Regions from separate parts of the Mesorhizobium sp. C268A genome, predicted to be linked through region 1. Evidence: riboswitches for the same ligand, from Rfam matches in the RefSeq annotation. Region 1 holds a riboswitch; the other holds the start of a gene.
The links. Region 1 has a riboswitch for thiamine pyrophosphate ahead of NKL06_RS04610 (YkoF family thiamine/hydroxymethylpyrimidine-binding protein). Riboswitches for the same ligand answer to the same signal wherever they lie in the genome.
Positions count from the first base shown of each region.

Region 1 (5,864 bases):
TGTATTCTCCAGGACGCAAGCGGTCGCAGACCGCATAGGGGGAGAAGTGACATGCCGAGGGTTTCGGAACTCTTTTTCAAAACTGCCATCTTGTTCCTGATGTTGGGGATTGCGGCCGGCCTGCAGATGGCGATCTCGGGCGACCACGCCGCTTTTCCGGCACACGCGCATATCAATCTGCTCGGTTGGGTGACGAGCGCCATCTTCGGCGGCTACTACGCGCTCAATCCGCAAAAGGCCGCGCGTCGCGTCGCCATGATCCACTACGGGCTCTACACTCTCGGCCTGGTGATCATGCTGCCGGCGCTGTATGTGATGCTGCAGGGAAACCCGGCGCTTGAACCGATCGTCGCCGGCGGCTCGCTCATTATCGCCGCTGCCGTTCTGGTTTTTGCTTTCGTGGTGTTTTCGCCCGAAACGGCGCGCTCGGTGTCCGGCGTGGTTCCGGCCTCTCGCTGACTGTTCGCGCGCGGCGATCAAAGTCCGACCCGCATTCGCGACCCGCGACACGGGTTGGCCAGGCCGATGGCCGCAGCCGCTGGCTGCGGTGTCTATCGCCGCGTCGGCGCTTAACATACCCGAGTCCCACCACGTATTATTTCGTGACTATTTGGCGCCGGAACCTTCCCAGATACCGCGCGTTGCGGCGACTGTATTCGCGCTGCCTTATATATAGGCAGACTTGAGTACGTCCACAGCATGGGTTGGGGGAGGAGCAGGCCACCATGTCGAAAAGAGAAATCGGAACGTCGGCCTCACTGGGCCGACGCATCGCCGATCTGAAAGCCAGGATGCGAGACGCCAGCGTTACTGAACACGAGATGCAGACCTTCCAGAAGGTCGCAGCCATCATGGGAGGTGTCGAAGGCTCCCTACGCCTCGACGCCGACGACCTGATCGCGGCGTCCTTCGTCACCGAGGCGCTCGGCGATCCCGGGTCGAATTGAAGGTCAGAGCCCGTCGGCACTCAAGTGCCGGCGGTCGATGGCCCGGTTCGCAGCGCCGCGATGCCGGAGCGTGTCTGCACCGCCCGCGGCGGGGATTTCTTGCGCACTTTGAAGATTTCAGGCGAGCGGCCTCGACGGCGCTTGAAATATTGGGCTTCGCGTTCGTGCTTCTCGGCTGTCGAAGGTGCCGAGATTGTCGCCGTCCAGCCCTTGACCACAAGGGCTAAGCCAAACCGCCAAGGCGCCTTAAACGAAGGATCCGGCCAGCCGGATCCTTCGAAATATCGCGATGCTCCGGCATCGCCTTCAGCTCATACTTGGTCCAACTGGTGACGGCGTGGACGTCCCGGGAAACCTCTCGAAAGTCCGCGGTCGCTGCCTTACACGTCGTCGAACGGGCCGCCGCGCCTCGCCAGGTCGTGACCAATGGCGGCTTCCTCGGCGTCGTCGGGCAAGGCATCGTCACTGTCTTGGTAGGGGTTGTCGTCATCCTCCTCGGGCAGTTCGCCTTCCTTCTCGACACCGGTGGTGTCCGGCAGGCTTTCCTCATCTGCTCCGTCGGGCAGGACCGTTGCGCCACGCAGCGCATCCCAATCCTGCCGGCGCGGCGTCGGCGCTTCCACCTCGTCATTGGCGATCCTGTCGCGGGCATCGTTTTTGCTCGGTGGCGCCTCGACCTCGTCATTGGGTTTTCTGTTTCGTTCTTCCATGATTGCCTCCTCCGGGCGGCTTTGCGTCGAGAAGGTGGAACTCACTTCCCGGCTGTCAGGTTCCGGCAACCACTCCATCTCCGTGGAACCAATTGCCGCCAGTCTGCTTTGCCAAGGACTAGTCTGCTTTGCCAAGGAGATGAATCCAGAGGAGCTGGACCATGAAGACTTTCCCCCTCATCCCATGCGTGCTGCTCCTGGCGCTGGCCGACCCGGCGGCTGCGCAGGACAATGGCGACCAGCACGGCCGTGCCGCGCCTTGCCAGGCGCAGCCTCAGGACGATGGTCAGAAGCCGCCGGTCGCCAATGGCGGTGGCGAATCGACCAGCACGCTCGGTCCCTGCGGCGGCGTGCTGCAGCCGCCGCCCAGTGGTGACCAGGGTATGACGCAGCCGCCGCCGGACCAGGGCAAGACGCCGGTGATCAAGCCTGGCGAGGTGCCTGCGCAGCCGCCGAAGCAATGACCTTTGCTTGAAACTTCACGGCGTGGCACGAAGGCGGTCGGTTCCCGTCTTGGCCGGGCGACGCGGTCACCGGATCAATGCCGGCGCCGGCCGCAATCGCCCGGAATTGGAGCCGTGCATCATCCATGTCGAAGGTCTCCTGAGGGATTGTGCTTCAATGCGAATCTTGCGGGTGCGGGTTCTGCTGGCATGACCGGGAAGCCGATCAATTTAGTCTCCGCTTGCGGAACAAGACCGTACCGGCTGCGTTTGCCTCCAGGAGCCCGCCACCTCGATCTGCGCTGTTTTCGCCTCATGCGGGAACACGGCGGAGCTCGCCAACAACGACAGGAGACGAAGATGAAAACCATCCTTATTCCCGCCGTCGCCGGGCTCGCCATGATCGCTGGTATCGGCATTGCCGCCGCCGACGAGGTCATCGTCACGCAGCCGGCACAGCAGCAGGTGATCATCACCCCGGAACAGCGCACGGTCGTGCACCAGTACGTAAAGAAACATCCGCTTGCCTCGGTCAATCTGCTCGGCGTCGAATTGAATGTCGGCACTGCCTTGCCTGACACTGTCGAGCTGCAGGAGGTTCCCGACGTTCAGTACAGATATGCCGTCGTCGACAACCATACCGTGTTGGTCGACCCCGGCACGCGCAGGATTGTCGAGGTGGTCGAGTAACGCTCGATAACCTAACCATTCATCGGTGATACGGCCCTGTCGTTCTTCCCAAAAGGGCGGCAGGGCCGAATGACGAACATGATGAAAGGAGAATTGCCATGTTGCCGCATGTCGAGACCCCGAACTCCGCCAATGTTGCGGCGTGTTGCGACAAGTTGCTGGCCGAGCGCAACACGGCGCTGTTATCGATGAAGGAAGCGATCGCGCTCCTGCGGGAGCGCACCGGCACCGATCGTTCGGATGCCGACCTCGCGGGGCTGATCGTCAAGAAAGCGGCGCTGCTCGGCGTTGCGGTGATTTCCGACCCGCGCTGAGATGTCTCGTCACTCAAGACGCCGGCCGAATTTTCGGCTAATGTTTTCGTGGAATCTGGACCAACCGACCGGACCCAACCACGGAGGCTTAAGTGACGGACGACAAACAGGACCGCATTCGCCAGCGCGCGCACGAGATCTGGGAAAAGGCCGGCCGGCCTGAAGGCGCGCATCAGGAACACTGGGAGCAGGCCACGGCTGAAGTCGATGGCGCGGTCGCCAAGCCAAAAAAGGCGGCGAAGAAAGCTGACGCCAAGCCCGCCAAGGCAGCCGCCAAGCCAAAGGCAGCGAAGCCTGCCGCCGCAAAGTCCGGCAAAGCCAAATCGAAATAAGGCCAAGTCGAAATAAGGCCAGTCGAAATAAAGCAAGGCCGGAATTCGCTGGCCGGGCCATCCTTGGCGCCCGCCGTTCAGGCGCGCCCGAGCCTCTCAACCTGACGAATTGCGCCTGCGACGGGCAGCGCAATTCCTTGTGTTTGGCGACAGGCGCCCTCATGCCTCCCAGGCATAACTCGACAGCGCAAAGCGAATGCCGGCAGCTGTCATGGCCAGTTCGCATTCGGTGATCTGGCGCAGGTGGCGCAGATAGCGCGTCACGGTCTGTGGCAGCCAGCCGGCGCAGGCCTCTACATAGGCGCGGCTGTGAACAAGGGTGCCGGTCGACAGCCTCTCGTCCTTCTCGGCAACGACTTTCAGATATTGGCGGATGAAGCGGATGTCGTCGGCGATGTCCTGGCTGGCCATTCGCCAGGCCCCGGCGAGGCGTTGGCACTGATCGAATGACAAGGGCAACAAAGGGGGCGGCAATAAAGGCGGCGGCAACGACGGAGATGACGGCAAAGGACGAGAGAGATCGGCGAAGGCAACATGGTTCGCTGTGCTCAAGGACATTCCTCTCTGCGAAAAGAGATATCGTACCTTATGTACGAATGAGCGTCAAGCCAATTTCGTACAGTTGGGACGATGACAATGAATATAGCAGCGGTCGCTTCAGCCAATCACGTATCGTGAATCCTTCAGGACTCGCACCAATTTCGCGGAGGGATTTTCCCAGGATGGTGTTGACTGTTTCCCTCGTGTCGGCGTCGAACAGGTTCAGGCCGCGCCGGATCGTCTCGCGCCAGTTTTCGCCCTTGTCCCACGCTTCCATGAAGGCGAAGGCAAGGTCGTCCTGGCGACGTGTGGCTTCGAGCGCTTGGGTCAGCAGGCGCGCTTGATGGAGATCCTTCTCCCGCTTGGCGCCAGCGCTCGGCCCGCGTCGCGAGGCGACGATCAGCTTGTGGATGGCGTAGCGCTGGGGCGAGGGGACCAGCACAGGCAAGCCCGAGCGATGCAGCAGCACAGTTCGGATGGGGTCGCGGATGAGGAGATCCAGAAACCGTAAGGGCTGCGCGGAGTCTCTGCCGTTTTCTTATAATTACGTTTATCAGCTTGAATTTCAACGCAGTTATAAGAAATTCGTGGAAACCTTATAACGCAACGAACTGACGAGTCGTCTGTTAACGCCCGGGCGCCCGGCACGTCTGGCCCAAAACACTTTCCCGCAGTGCCTCAACAAACGGCTTCCCCAATGCCGCGAACGGTGCTTTAACCCGCTCATCCACAGGGGTGCTCCGTATGGTCGGGGCTGAGATGAGGGCGGCAAGCCTTCGGACCCTAAAGCTGATCTGGATAATACCAGCGGAGCGAGGCGGGCGATGTTTTCAGGCGCACAGATTTCCCTTTATCCCATGACCGACGATTTCGTCGGCGTCATCCTTGGCGCGCTCGGCGCGCTCGATCCGTGGCGCGACCGGCTGCGGATCGAGATCGACGACATCTCGACGCTTATGGTCGGGCCGCCCGAGGTGCTGTTTCTCGCCATGCGCGACCTGTTCGTCGCGGCGGCCAAAAGCGGCAAGCACTGCGTGCTTTCGGCGGCGGTCTCGCGCGGCTGTCCGGGCGAGCCCGACGATCCGATCTGCCGCTCCGACGAGACCGGCGGCCCCGCCATTCCGCTGGACGAGCGCAAGATCGCCGCGATCCGCGCTGTCCAGGCCACGCCGTCGACCGGCCAGCCGGTGGCGGCGCAGTTCTCGCTCTACGTTATGGGCACGGGCGACCATATGGACGAGATCTACGGCTGCATCGATTTCCTGAAACAGTCCGGCGTCTTTGAGCGCTCAAAGAACTTCTGCACCAAATTGCGTGGCGATGCCGGTGCCGTATTTGCCACGCTCAACGAGGCCTTCTGCCGCTTCGGCCCCGGCGCCGGCCACGTCACCCTCGACATCACGATCTCGGCGAACAGCCCGAGCGCCGTCTGAGCCGCGGCTCAAGCGTCGTTCCTCGAGGATATTGCCGTGGCTGGTTTATCTGACCCATTGCGTGGAGGAGATGCCCCTGACCCCTCAGCACAAAGAGGAGGGGAGCCATTGGCGATTGGCGAAGACCGCGATGCCCACGAATCTCCCCCCTCGAGCGGGAGATGGCCGGCAGGCCAGAGGGGGTCCCAGCGCGTGGAGCGCCGACGTCCTTTTCGCATCGGCAAGGCGTGGGCGCTCTATGCGAGACGACCCCCTCTGTCGCCTTCGGCGACATCTCCCCCTCGAGGGGGGAGATTAGCCGCAGCCATCGCCAAGACCATCCCCGCCGCCTGCGCCTCCGCCCTGCTCCTCGCGGCGTGGGAGCTCTACGCCCGCTATGGTGGCGCTGCGCCCACCATGCTGCCGGCGCCGTCGCGCGTGCTGCAGCAGGCCTGGGAGCATCGCGCTGCCCTTGC
Region 1 is NZ_JAMYVX010000001.1:906,978-912,841, reverse strand. It holds gene NKL06_RS04660 (heme-copper oxidase family protein) at 52-459, shown strand; gene NKL06_RS04655 (hypothetical protein) at 726-947, shown strand; gene NKL06_RS04645 (hypothetical protein) at 1,328-1,657, opposite strand; gene NKL06_RS04640 (hypothetical protein) at 1,819-2,121, shown strand; gene NKL06_RS04635 (DUF1236 domain-containing protein) at 2,461-2,790, shown strand; gene NKL06_RS04630 (hypothetical protein) at 2,889-3,104, shown strand; gene NKL06_RS04625 (DUF2934 domain-containing protein) at 3,197-3,436, shown strand; gene NKL06_RS04620 (hypothetical protein) at 3,596-3,847, opposite strand; partial or broken gene NKL06_RS04615 (GSU2403 family nucleotidyltransferase fold protein) at 4,023-4,487, opposite strand; TPP riboswitch at 4,698-4,810, shown strand; gene NKL06_RS04610 (YkoF family thiamine/hydroxymethylpyrimidine-binding protein) at 4,801-5,409, shown strand; gene NKL06_RS04605 (ABC transporter permease) at 5,665-5,864, shown strand, end outside.

Region 2 (5,864 bases), 3.0 Mb from region 1:
TGGTCTGCAGTTCGCCGAGCCGGCGCATGTTGCGTTTGCGGCGAGCCGTCACGCCATAGCGCAGCCAATGCTCCTCGCGCACGATCTGGCGGCCCAGCTTGTGCTGTTCGCGCTCTTCCTCTTCCAGCACAAGGTCGCGCCATTCCTCGAAATGGCCAAAGCCCTTGTCGAGGCGGCGGGTCTGGCCACGGTCGAGCCAGACAGTGGCGCGCGAGACGCGTTCGAGGAAGCGTCGGTCGTGCGAGATGACGATCAGCGCCGAAGACGTCCGGACGAGCTCCTCTTCCAGCCATTCGATGACCGACAAATCGAGATGGTTGGTCGGCTCGTCAAGCAGCAGAATATCGGGTTCGGGCGCCATGACGCGGGCAAGTGCTGCGCGGCGCGCCTCGCCACCGGAGAGATCGTTGGGGTTCTCCGTGCCGGCGAGGCCGAGATGCTCCATCAGATATGTGGCGCGGTAGGGATCGTCGGCAGGCCCAAGCCCGGCCTCGACATAGGCACGCACATTGGCAAAGCCGTCCATGTCGGGCATTTGCGGGAGATAGCGCACCGTTGCCGAAGGCTGGCGGAAGACCTCGCCGTCTTGCGGCTCGATCAGACCGGCGGCAATCTTCAGGAGCGTCGACTTGCCGGAGCCGTTGCGGCCGACGAGCGCGATCTTGTCACCGGCGGACGCCGTCAATTCGGCGCCATCGAGCAGCGGCGTGCCGCCAAAGGTCAGTCTTATGCCGTCGAGGTTGAGAAGGGGCGGGGCCATGTCAGCTTTCAGGCAAGGGGTAGGGGTGGGCGAGCAGCAGCGCGCGGCCATGGCCGAGCTCAATTTCGAGGCCGCCCCCGGTCTTGTTGGACTTGACCTCGTTCGAGATGGTCAGCGACGAGCCGAACACGACCTCGACATGGTCGAGCGGCCACTTCGCGCCGGACACGGTGAGGCCCGAAAGATCGGAAAAGCCGAGCACCGAAAACAGCGTTCCGTCGGCATAGTCGAAGCCGGCCTTGCCGGGCAGCAAAGGGGCGCCTTCCTGCGCTCCGCTGGTCAACAGCACTTTTGTGCCTGTCTCTGCCAGTTGAAGGCTGAGCGCCAGATGCAGGAAGGCGTGGTCGGCGCGCTTGCCGCCGAAAGCGCCGGCCAGCACCAGGCTGGTGGCGCCGCGTTCCAATGCCGCCGCGATCGCCAGTTCGCCATCGGTCTTGTCCTTTTCGGGAGGAAACACCTCCCGCGGCACGGCGGCGAGATCGGCAGGCAGGTCCGCCGGCACGGAATCGAAATCGCCGACCCACAGCTCCGGCATCACGCCGAGCAGGCGGGCATGATCGATGCCGGCGTCGGCGGCGATGACGCGCGTGCCCGCGACCTGGCGGTCGAGCCGCGGCGTGCGGACGAGATCGCCGCCAAGCAGGATGGTGAATGTGCTCATATCCGCTGGCACTTACCAGCCCCGCCGACGAAACGGAAGGCCGAGCGGCACCGTCACTCTTTGTTGGAGCATGATCTTTTTCCGGAAACGGATTCCACTTTCCGGGATCATGCTCGGGCAAACTTCCACTTGCGTGGCACCTTGGCCGGGCCTATGTGTCGAAACGCTCTAACGGGGTGCCGGACGCGATCTTCGCGGACCGGCTGAGAGGCAGTCTCGCCAACCCGCTGAACCTGATCCGGTTTGTACCGGCGGAGGGATTAGACGCTTCGGACAGTCCGACGCCTCAATTCCTTTCAACACGAATGAAGGAGGCGCCGATGCGCATGTTTTTGTCCCGTCTTGTCCCAGCGCTGGGGCTTGCTGTTTCGCTACTGGCAAGCTCTGCGTCCGCGCAGGAAAAACTCACGATCTATACCTATGAGAGTTTCACTGCCGACTGGGGTCCGGGCCCCCAGGTGAAGAAGGAATTCGAAGCCGAGTGCGGCTGCAGCGTCGACTTCGTCTCGGCGGCCGACGGCGTCGCACTTCTCAACCGCGTCAAGCTGGAAGGAGCCTCGACCAAAGCAGATATCGTGCTTGGCCTCGACACCAACCTCACCGCGGAAGCCAAGGCTTCCGGCCTTTTTGTCCGACATGGCCCGGTGGCTGAAAACAACGTGCCGGGCGGCTGGAGCGACGACACTTTCGTGCCCTATGATTATGGTTATTTCGCCGTCGTCTACGACACCGAGAAGCTGAAGAACCCACCGAAGAGCCTGAAGGAACTGGTCGAGGGCGATGCCGCCGACAAGATCGTCATCCAGGATCCGAGGACGTCGACGCCGGGCCTCGGCCTGCTGCTGTGGGTCAAGTCGGTCTATGGCGACAAGGCGCCGGAAGCCTGGGCGAAACTCAAGGGCAAAGTGCTGACGGTGACGCCGGGCTGGAGCGAGGCCTACGGCCTGTTCACCAAGGGCGAGGCGCCGATGGTGCTTTCCTATACGACGTCGCCGGCCTACCACATGGTGGCCGAGAACACCGGGCGCTTCCAGGCGGCGTCGTTCGAGGAGGGCGAGTATCTGCAGGTCGAGGTCGCCGGCATCACCACCACGGGCGCGAAGAACCCGCTGGCGGCGAAGTTCCTGGCCTTCATGACCGGGCCGAAATTCCAGGATGTCATTCCGGAGACCAACTGGATGTTCCCGGCCGGGAAAACCGACAAGCCGCTCAATCCGGCTTTTGATAGGCTGGTCAAGCCGGCGAAGACCTTGCTGTTCAGCCCGGAAGAGGTCGCGGCAAATCGCAAGGCCTGGGTGGATGAATGGCTGGCGGTGATGAGCAAGTAGCTTTGGCTGTATGATCGAAAGATGAGTGCCCTACGGCGCCCCCCTCTGTCCTGCCGGACATCTCCCCCACGAGGGGGGAGATTGGCTATCGTCGGCGATTTCGCCAGTCGCCAAGGTTGCAGGAATAAGCGGGGCGCGGAAATAGCTGATCTCCCCCCTTGTGGGGGAGATATCCGGCAGGACAGAGGGGGGCGCGAAGGAACGCGACGCCCGGTAAAGAGTGCAACGCTCTGACCCCCGCATCACGGCCGGCATTGTCGCGCTTGCGGCAATCGCGCTGCTGATCGGTGGCGCCTTCGCCGGCCTTATCCGGGAAGGCGCGCACGACCTTTCCGGCGCCGCGTCCGCCTTTGACCTCTATCTCGTGCGCGTTGTCCGCTTCACGCTCTGGCAGGCTGCGCTCTCGACTCTGCTTTCCGTCGTACCGGCGCTGTTCGTCGCCCGCGCGCTGTCGCGGCATCCGCGCTTCTTCGGACGCGGCTTCATCCTGCAGCTGTTTACTGTGCCCCTTGCCTTGCCGGCGATTGTCGCAGCGCTGGGCATACTGGCGCTCTATGGCCGCGCCGGTTATTTCGCCGCGATCGGTGGCCAGAGCTGGCCCGACATCTATGGGCTGCCAGGCATCCTCGTCGCCCACGTCTTCTTCAACCTGCCGCTGGCCACCCGGCTGTTCCTCGAAGCGCTGGGAACGGTGCCGGCCGATCAATGGCGGCTGGCGAGCCAGCTCGGCATGGGGGCGAGGCCAGCCTTCCGGCTGATCGAGTGGCCGGTGCTGCGCGCCGCGCTGCCGGGCGTCGCCGGGCTTGTCTTCATGCTTTGCATCACCTCCTTCACCATCGTGCTGATCCTCGGCGGCGGGCCGGCGGCGACGACGCTGGAAGTCGCCATCTATCAGGCGCTGCGTTTCGACTTCGATCCGGCGCGAGCGGTGACGCTGACGGTGCTGCAGATCGCGCTGACTTTTGCCGTCATGCTGGCGCTGACGCGGCTCGGCGCCAATGTGACCGGCGACGCCAATTTGCCTGTCGCGCCGCGCCGCTATCACTTGGCCGGCAAAGCAGAAACAGCGTTCAACGCCGTCCTGATCGTGCTCGCCTTGCTGTTCGTCGCCGGACCAATGGCGGCCACCGTCGCGTCCGGCCTCGACGCCGATCTCGGCCGGTTGGCGGGCGAGAGTGCCGTGCGTCAGGCGACGCTGACCAGCGCCGGTCTCGCCTTCTCGGCGGCGCTACTTTCGGTGGCGCTGTCGCTGTCGCTGATCATGGCGCGTCGGGCATTGTCGCTGCGCCGCCGGTCCAGTGCCCGTTCATTGCTCGAGCATGCCACCGACACCGGCGCCGGCTTCGTCCTCGTCGTGCCGCCCGTCGTCATCGGCGCCGGCTGGTTTCTCCTGCTGCGCACGGTCAGCGATGTCTTTGCCATCGCACCGGTCATGGTCGTCACCGTCAATGCGGTGATGGCGATGCCCTTTGCCATCCGCGCGATGCGCCCGGCCTATGATGCGGCCAGCGAGCGCCACGAAAAGCTGTGCGCGCAGCTCGGCATTGCGGGCTGGAACCGGCTGCTTCTGGTCGACTGGCCATCGCTCCGGCGGCCGCTGGCCACCGGCTTTGCCTTCGCCGTGGCGCTGTCGCTCGGCGATCTCGGCGTCATCGCGCTGTTCGGCAGCGATTCGGTGCAGACCTTGCCCTATCTCCTGCTGGCGCGCATGGGCAGCTATCGCACGGCCGATGCTGCCGGGCTGGCTTTGCTGCTCGGGGCGGTCTGCCTTGCATTGGTGGTCGCGGCAGACTGGCTGGGACGGGGAGAGAGATCGTGACGTCCGCTGTGGAGAAAGGCACGACTGTCCGGCTGGACAAGGTCTCGTTCAGCTATGGCGAAACGTCATTCCTGTTCGATGTCGAATTCGATACATCTAAGATCACCGCCATCATGGGGGCAAGTGGTTCGGGCAAATCGACCTTGCTCAATCTGGTGGCTGGTTTCGAGACGCCGGAGTCCGGTCGTGTGCTGATCGGCGCCGCCGATGTCGGCGCCGAGCCGCCTTCGGCGCGGCCGGTATCGATGGTATTCCAGGAAAACAATCTGTTTGCTCATCTCTCGGTGGAGAAGAATGTCGGGCTCGGCCGCTCGCCATCGCTCAACCTGACCGACGCCGATCGCGCCGCAATCGCCGAGGCGCTTGACCGCGTCGGCCTGGCCGGCAAGGAAATGCGCCTGCCCCGCGAACTCTCCGGCGGCGAAAGGCAGCGCGTGGCGCTCGCCCGCGTTCTGGTGCGCGACCGGCCAGTGCTGCTGCTCGACGAGCCGTTCGCTTCGCTCGGGCCAGCACTGCGCGACGACATGCTCGACCTGGTGGCCGGCGTTCATGCCGAGCGGGCGATGACGGTGCTGTTCGTCACGCATCAGCCGGAAGACGCTCGCCGTATCGGCGAGCAGATGGTTTTTCTGGACAATGGCAGGGTTGCCGCGACGGGACCTGCCGCCGATTTTTTCGACGGCACTGGCCCTGAAGCGTTTCGGCGCTATATCGGCGCAAGTTCGGGCGGATCACGCGATATTGCCCGGAAGCGGACATAATTTACGACCAAACCGGCTACAGGTGATGTGGCGCTTGCTTGCCATGGTCCAGTCGATGTGGCTAGGTCCGCTTAGTACTGGTCCGGCACGAGCCGTGATTTGCCCCTACAGCGCCGCACCCGGCCGGATGCGTAAACGCTGTAGGTTTTTTGATGTGTGCAGGATTGCCAACGAAAACCGATTTTTCGCTGGCGCGGACCCCGGTCCAAATCATGCGCCGAGAGCTGAAGGAACGCCGTGCTGCCGACCGGCACTGACACTTTGAAACGCAGACCGCTGGTGCGCTTCCTCGCGCTGGCCGGCCTTGCCGTGGCGCTGGCCAGCTGCCAGATGTTCACGCCTCCCGAAGTGCAGGAATCCGGCTTCCAGCCTTCCGACAAGCCGATCACGGTCGACAATGTCGCCGCCAACAGCAAGCTTGCCGAACTGGCGAAGGCGCAACATCCGCGCATCCTTGCCACCTATGGCGGCGAATATTCCGATCCCAAGCTCGAGCGCATGGTGGCCAAGGTTGTCGGCAGCCTGACCGTGGTGT
Region 2 is NZ_JAMYVX010000001.1:3,926,850-3,932,713, forward strand. It holds gene NKL06_RS19130 (ABC-F family ATP-binding cassette domain-containing protein) at 1-760, opposite strand, end outside; gene NKL06_RS19135 (thiamine diphosphokinase) at 762-1,421, opposite strand; TPP riboswitch at 1,584-1,698, shown strand; gene thiB (thiamine ABC transporter substrate binding subunit) at 1,742-2,749, shown strand; gene thiP (thiamine/thiamine pyrophosphate ABC transporter permease) at 2,970-4,568, shown strand; gene thiQ (thiamine ABC transporter ATP-binding protein) at 4,565-5,329, shown strand; gene NKL06_RS19155 (M48 family metalloprotease) at 5,660-5,864, shown strand, end outside.
Region 2: it holds a riboswitch for thiamine pyrophosphate, as region 1 does, so the genes downstream of both, thiB (thiamine ABC transporter substrate binding subunit) here and NKL06_RS04610 (YkoF family thiamine/hydroxymethylpyrimidine-binding protein) in region 1, are expected to answer to the same signal.